DNA from 2 places in the Paenibacillus sp. WLX2291 genome. Region 2 is predicted to be linked to the other one. Evidence: a T-box and tRNA genes for the amino acid it is inferred to sense, from the RefSeq annotation. Region 2 holds a T-box; the other holds one or more tRNA genes.
The links. The T-box of region 2 lies ahead of metG (methionine--tRNA ligase). A T-box ahead of a tRNA ligase gene usually reads a tRNA of that ligase, here a tRNA-Met.

Region 1 (3,260 bases), 630 kb from region 2:
TCGCCTGCTTCACCTGCATTGGTGTATATTCAGCAATAGGTAAACCCTTTTGCGCCGCTGCCAAAATTGCTACACCACGCGCCTGACTGACTGACATCGCTGTCGTCACATTCCGGCTAAAAAATAACTTCTCAAAAGCAACCATCTGCGGCTCATATTTTTCAATCAGCTGCACCATACCTTCATACACATGTACAAGACGATCTTCATCCGGCGTATGCGCCTCAGTTTGAATGCAACCATACTGCACTGGCGTCAGCTTACTACCATTTTTATCAATAAAACCGAAACCGACAATCGCAATTCCGGGGTCAATTCCCATAATACGCAAAACCATCTCTCCCCTATAATCATCCGTGTCCTTTACATATTCGCCTACGATCTTCAGCTTCACTTACTCTAGTTTCAATTCATAATAATGAACGTACATATCCCAATCTGCTTGTCTTCTATCATAAGCGAAATAAGCGAACATATGTATCATTTTTTTATTATATCAGAAAGTTTGACTATCGGGCTATGTTGCTTTGTTTAATGATCTGAATTTTATTTGCTACATCCTAATGAATAAAATTAAAACACAAAAAAACCACTATTCCTAAAGAATAGTGGTTTTTGGTATCGGGATGACACGATTTGAACATGCGACCCCCTGGTCCCAAACCAGGTGCTCTACCAAGCTGAGCTACATCCCGATATATGCCGGTGAAGGGACTCGAACCCCCACGGTTTCCCTCACGATTTTGAGTCGCGCGCGTCTGCCAATTCCGCCACACCGGCAAGTGTGAAGATATGAAAATAATGGCGCGCCCTAAGAGATTCGAACTCCTGACCTTTTGATTCGTAGTCAAACGCTCTATCCAGCTGAGCTAAGGGCGCAAATGGAGCGGACGACGGGAATCGAACCCGCGACCCTCGCCTTGGCAAGGCGATGCTCTACCGCTGAGCCACGTCCGCATTTTGCTTGTACTTCTCAGTCCATTTCCGCTTTTCGTTCGAAAACCAAAAGTGAAAATGGCGGAACCGACGGGATTTGAACCCGCGATCTCCTGCGTGACAGGCAGGCATGTTAACCCCTACACCACGGTTCCATCATTGCGGGGACAGGATTTGAACCTGTGACCTTCGGGTTATGAGCCCGACGAGCTACCGGACTGCTCCACCCCGCGTCGTTGAAAAAGAAAATCTAGATGGTGGAGACTGAGGGGATCGAACCCCCGACCCTCTGCTTGTAAGGCAGATGCTCTCCCAGCTGAGCTAAGTCTCCATCTCATGACCCGTAGGGGATTCGAACCCCTGTTACCTCCGTGAAAGGGAGGTGTCTTAACCCCTTGACCAACGGGCCTTACTTATAAACATCCTACATCATGTTAACATGTATTTCACAAACAGACAACCTGATCTTTACATATTAAATATATAGTATATTCAAATCTTTCTGGCGGAGAGAGAGGGATTCGAACCCTCGAGACGCTTGTGACGCCTACACGATTTCCAATCGTGCTCCTTCGGCCAACTCGGACACCTCTCCATATGGCTCCCCGAACAGGACTCGAACCTGTGACAACTCGATTAACAGTCGAGTGCTCTACCAACTGAGCTATCAGGGAATAGTCGCCACTCTCTAGAGTGGCTAGTCTTGCTGTTTCGCTTGGCAACGTCCTACTCTCCCAGGACCCTGCGGTCCAAGTACCATCGGCGCTGGAGGGCTTAACGGTCGTGTTCGGGATGGGTACGTGTGGAACCCCTCCGCCATCATCACCAAACGTGCAGATGTGTTCATCACCTGAAAACTGAATCCGAAACGATCCATCGCGTGTCTAGAATCTTGGATAAGCCCTCGACCGATTAGTATTGGTCAGCTCCATGCATTGCTGCACTTCCACCCCCAACCTATCAACCTCGTCGTCTTCAAGGGGTCTTACTAAACTTGGGAAATCTCATCTTGAGGGGGGCTTCACGCTTAGATGCTTTCAGCGCTTATCCCGTCCGCACGTAGCTACCCAGCGATGCTCCTGGCGGAACAACTGGTACACCAGCGGTGCGTCCATCCCGGTCCTCTCGTACTAAGGACAGCTCCTCTCAAATTTCCTACGCCCACGACAGATAGGGACCGAACTGTCTCACGACGTTCTGAACCCAGCTCGCGTACCGCTTTAATGGGCGAACAGCCCAACCCTTGGGACCTACTTCAGCCCCAGGATGCGATGAGCCGACATCGAGGTGCCAAACCTCCCCGTCGATGTGGACTCTTGGGGGAGATAAGCCTGTTATCCCCAGGGTAGCTTTTATCCGTTGAGCGATGGCCCTTCCATGCGGTACCACCGGATCACTAAGCCCGACTTTCGTCCCTGCTCGACGTGTAGGTCTCGCAGTCAAGCTCCCTTTTGCCTTTGCACTCTTCGAATGATTTCCAACCATTCTGAGGGAACCTTAGGGCGCCTCCGTTACATTTTAGGAGGCGACCGCCCCAGTCAAACTGCCCACCTGACACGGTCCCCGTACCGGATCACGGTACTAGGTTAGAACTCAGATGCGATCAGGGTGGTATCCCAACGGCGCCTCCAAGGAAGCTTGCGCTCCCTCTTCCTAGGCTCCCACCTATCCTGTACAAATCGCACCCCAGTTCAATATCAAGCTGCAGTAAAGCTCCATGGGGTCTTTCCGTCTTGTCGCGGGTAACCTGCATCTTCACAGGTATTAAAATTTCACCGGATCTCTCGTTGAGACAGCGCCCAAATCGTTACGCCATTCGTGCGGGTCAGAATTTACCTGACAAGGAATTTCGCGCTACTTAGGACCGTTATAGTTACGGCCGCCGTTTACTGGGGCTTCGGTTCATAGCTTCGCCCGAAGACTAACCACTCCCCTTAACCTTCCAGCACCGGGCAGGCGTCAGCCCGTATACTTCGCCTTGCGGCTTCGCACAGACCTGTGTTTTTGCTAAACAGTCGCTTGGGCCTTTTCACTGCGGCCCCCTCGTGCTATTCACACTACCGGGGCACCCCTTCTCCCGAAGTTACGGGGTCATTTTGCCGAGTTCCTTAACGAGAGTTCTTCCGCGCGCCTTAGAATTCTCTTCTCACCTACCTGTGTCGGTTTGCGGTACGGGCACCTGCTTCCTGGCTAGAGGCTTTTCTTGGCAGTGTGAGATCATGACCTTCGCTACTATAAGTTTCGCTCCCCATCACAGCTTGACCTTGGAGTGTGCGGATTTACCTACACACAAGTCTCACTGCTTAGACAGGCATCCATCAGCC
Region 2 (3,260 bases):
CAGCTTAACTGGCTTCAGGTTGGTCACGCAGATCACTTTGCGTCCGACCAGTTCTTCCGGTGTGTAGAATTTGGCGATGCCGGATACGACCTGACGTTGCTCAAAGCCCAGATCCAGTTGCAGCTTCAGCAGCTTGTCGGCTTTTTTCACTGGCTCAGCAGCGATGACCTGCGCAACACGCAGCTCAACTTTGGCAAAATCGTCGATGCTGATTTCTGGTGTAGATTCCTCTTCTTCTACAGCTGGTGCAGTGACCGTTTGCTGTTCGGTTGTCGCCGTTTGCTCAGCTTCCGTTTTCAGTACGCCGCCCATCGCTTCCACGATGTATGCCACTTCTTCTTTGGAATCCAGACGCGGGAAGATTGGATCACCTTTGGCTACAGACGTTCCTGCTGGAATCAGACCGAAACGACCAGTACTCTCCCATGTTGTCAGCTCGCCATCGGTAATACCGATTTGCTGACGAATCTGCTTCGGTGCGCGTGTCAGGAACGGCTCCAGCAAGATGGAAATGATGCGCAGCGCTTCTGCCAGATGGAACATAACCGAATCCAATTGTGGACGATTGTCTTCATCCTTCGCCAGCACCCATGGCTGCGTTTCATCGATATATTTGTTCGTACGGCTAATTAGCTGGCTGATCGCAGTCAGTGCAACCGAGAACTCCAGTTTTTCCATCGCCGTTTCAATCTTGCCGATTGTATCGCCGATGAACTCTTGCAATTTACCATCCACTTCGTTGACAACACCATTGTAGGCAGGCACGGAGCCACTACAATATTTGTCGATCATCGCCACAGAACGGTTGAGCAGATTACCAAGATCATTCGCCAGATCGGAGTTTACACGATCTACAAAGCTTTCCGGTGTAAATGTACCGTCAGAGCCAAATGGCACTTCACGCAGCAGATAGTAACGCAGTGCATCCAGACCATAACGATCGATCAGCGTAACCGGGTCAACGACATTCCCTTTGGACTTGGACATTTTGCCGTCTTTCATCAGCAGCCAGCCGTGACCGAATACTTTTTTCGGCAGTGGGATATCCAGTGCCATCAGCATGATTGGCCAGTAGATTGTATGGAAACGCACAATTTCTTTCCCAACCAGATGGATGTCTGCCGGCCAGAACTTGTTGAACAGCTCCTCATTGTCGCTGCCATAACCGAGCGCTGTAATATAGTTAGACAGTGCATCGATCCAGACGTATACGACGTGCTTCGGATCGTTTTTAACTTTAACGCCCCAATCAAATGTCGTCCGCGATACAGCCAGATCTTCCAGACCCGGTTTGATAAAGTTATTGATCATTTCATTTTTACGCGATTCCGGTTGAATAAAGTCCGGGTGATCCTGATAATATTTCAGCAGACGATCGGCATATTTGCTCATGCGGAAAAAGTACGATGCTTCTTTGACCAGTTCGACCGGGTGACCGCTATCTGGGCTTTTCCCACCGATCACTTCGCCTTTATCGTTGCGCTCTACATCAACCAGCTGAGTCTCGGTGTAGAACGTTTCATCTGGAATACTGTACCAGCCTTCGTATTCGCCTTTGTAAATGTCGCCCTGCTCTAGCAGACGATCAAAGATGTCCTGTACGACCTTTTTGTGGCGTTCTTCGGTTGTACGGATAAAGTCATCATAAGAGATATCCAGCTTGTCCCACAGGCTCTTAATACCCTCAACGATTCCATCGACGAATTGCTGCGGCGTTTGACCTTTCTCAGCGGCCTTGCGCTCGATCTTCTGACCATGCTCGTCCGTACCGGTCAGATAACGCACCTCATATCCGCGCAGACGTTTGTAGCGCGCCATCGCATCGCCTGCCACCGTTGTGTAGGCGTGACCGATATGCAGCTTGTCACTTGGATAATAAATCGGGGTCGTAATGTAAAATGTGTTTTTCTCTTCTGGCATGGTTGTTCCTCCTTGTGTAAAATACATCCGCATTCTGATCAGCATATATACCGTACCGCGCAGCATATGGACGCAAAAAAGCCCCCATCCCTAATGGGACGAGAGCTTGTACTCACGCGTTACCACCCAACTTCCCCACTTTTTTGCAAAAGCAGGCTCAGCAGCCTATACAGGCTGACCCTTAACGCGGGCTTACGCTGGAGCCTTACGTACCGTTATGCGGTAGCTCGACTTCAGTTCCTCCCGGACCATGTTCTACAGTGGCTTCCAGACCGGTTCGCAGCTATTCCGGCTCTCTGTGCTGTGCCTATTCCGTATACTTATCCGTTCACTGGATTGCATATATGACTATGTTTCTCAATATACCGAATACCCGCCGAAGCTGTCAAGCGTTCCGCGGGTCCTGTTTGTATTCATGGTTGCCGCGCTGCTCCTGTTCATCGCCGCTGTCTGTATGGACAGGGTTGATGTGGGAACGGCGCGGTGGCGGAACGAGATCGATGCCGCCGGGATGAAAGGGATGACATTTGCTAATCCGGCGTGCTGCCAGCCAGCTCCCCTTGAGCACACCATGCACTTCAATCGCTTCCAGTGCATATTGTGAGCAGGTTGGATAGAAGCGACAACTGGGCGGCTTCAAGGGAGAAATACATTTACGGTAAAAGTGAATCGGCACCTGCACAGCGCGACGGCTCAACTTTTGCAATGTATTCACTGATGTTTCCCTACCGCTGTGGATACGGCTTTCTTTTTCAAATGAAGCGCAGGCCCTTCCTTGCCATCACCACCGACGGGTACACCCTCTTCACTATTATATCCAGCTTGTTGTGCCAGACATTCCTTGCAGTAGCCGAACACTTCAAACTTATGACGAATCACCTGAAACTCCTCCGGCATATCCGTCATATCCATCGGGCAAAAAGCAATCGGGTACGTTTTCTCGCATTGCAAACAGATCATATGATGGTGATGATGATCCTGACTGCAATGACTTTTGAATTTCACTCCATCTTCAAACACGATCTGCTCCAACACGCCCAGCTCCTGCATAACACGAAGATTGCGATACACCGTATCAAAGCTAAGACCACTATATTTACGTTCCATATATTCGTATACATCCTTGGCAGTTAGATAGCCCGGTGCTTCGGCAAACAGCTTCGCCAGCGTTCGGCGCTGATCGGTAATACGCAGACCCTGCTTGGACATAATATCAATAATTTGCTCTGTGGACAGCATGAATCTTCCTCCTGTCATCGTTCTGAACCAATTACGTACACAATCAACACTATTCGTAATCATAACTATTATACACGAAAACGAACGCGCTGCCGAATATT

Region 1: it encodes a tRNA-Met, which carries the amino acid that the T-box ahead of metG (methionine--tRNA ligase) is inferred to sense. The anticodon was not compared.

Annotation. Positions count from the first base shown of each region.
Region 1 covers NZ_CP176755.1:4,239,696-4,242,955, forward strand. Annotated here, with positions in the region: gene ruvC (crossover junction endodeoxyribonuclease RuvC) at 1-331, opposite strand, end outside; tRNA gene ACDE64_RS18085 (tRNA-Pro) at 622-695, opposite strand; tRNA gene ACDE64_RS18090 (tRNA-Leu) at 701-780, opposite strand; tRNA gene ACDE64_RS18095 (tRNA-Arg) at 803-879, opposite strand; tRNA gene ACDE64_RS18100 (tRNA-Gly) at 883-957, opposite strand; tRNA gene ACDE64_RS18105 (tRNA-Asp) at 1,016-1,091, opposite strand; tRNA gene ACDE64_RS18110 (tRNA-Met) at 1,096-1,169, opposite strand; tRNA gene ACDE64_RS18115 (tRNA-Val) at 1,192-1,267, opposite strand; tRNA gene ACDE64_RS18120 (tRNA-Glu) at 1,274-1,345, opposite strand; tRNA gene ACDE64_RS18125 (tRNA-Ser) at 1,440-1,531, opposite strand; tRNA gene ACDE64_RS18130 (tRNA-Asn) at 1,535-1,610, opposite strand; rRNA gene rrf (5S ribosomal RNA) at 1,650-1,766, opposite strand; rRNA gene ACDE64_RS18140 (23S ribosomal RNA) at 1,829-3,260, opposite strand, start outside.
Region 2 covers NZ_CP176755.1:3,612,238-3,615,497, forward strand. Annotated here, with positions in the region: gene metG (methionine--tRNA ligase) at 1-1,920, opposite strand, end outside; T-box leader at 2,012-2,261, opposite strand; gene yidD (membrane protein insertion efficiency factor YidD) at 2,306-2,626, opposite strand; gene ACDE64_RS15450 (Fur family transcriptional regulator) at 2,632-3,159, opposite strand.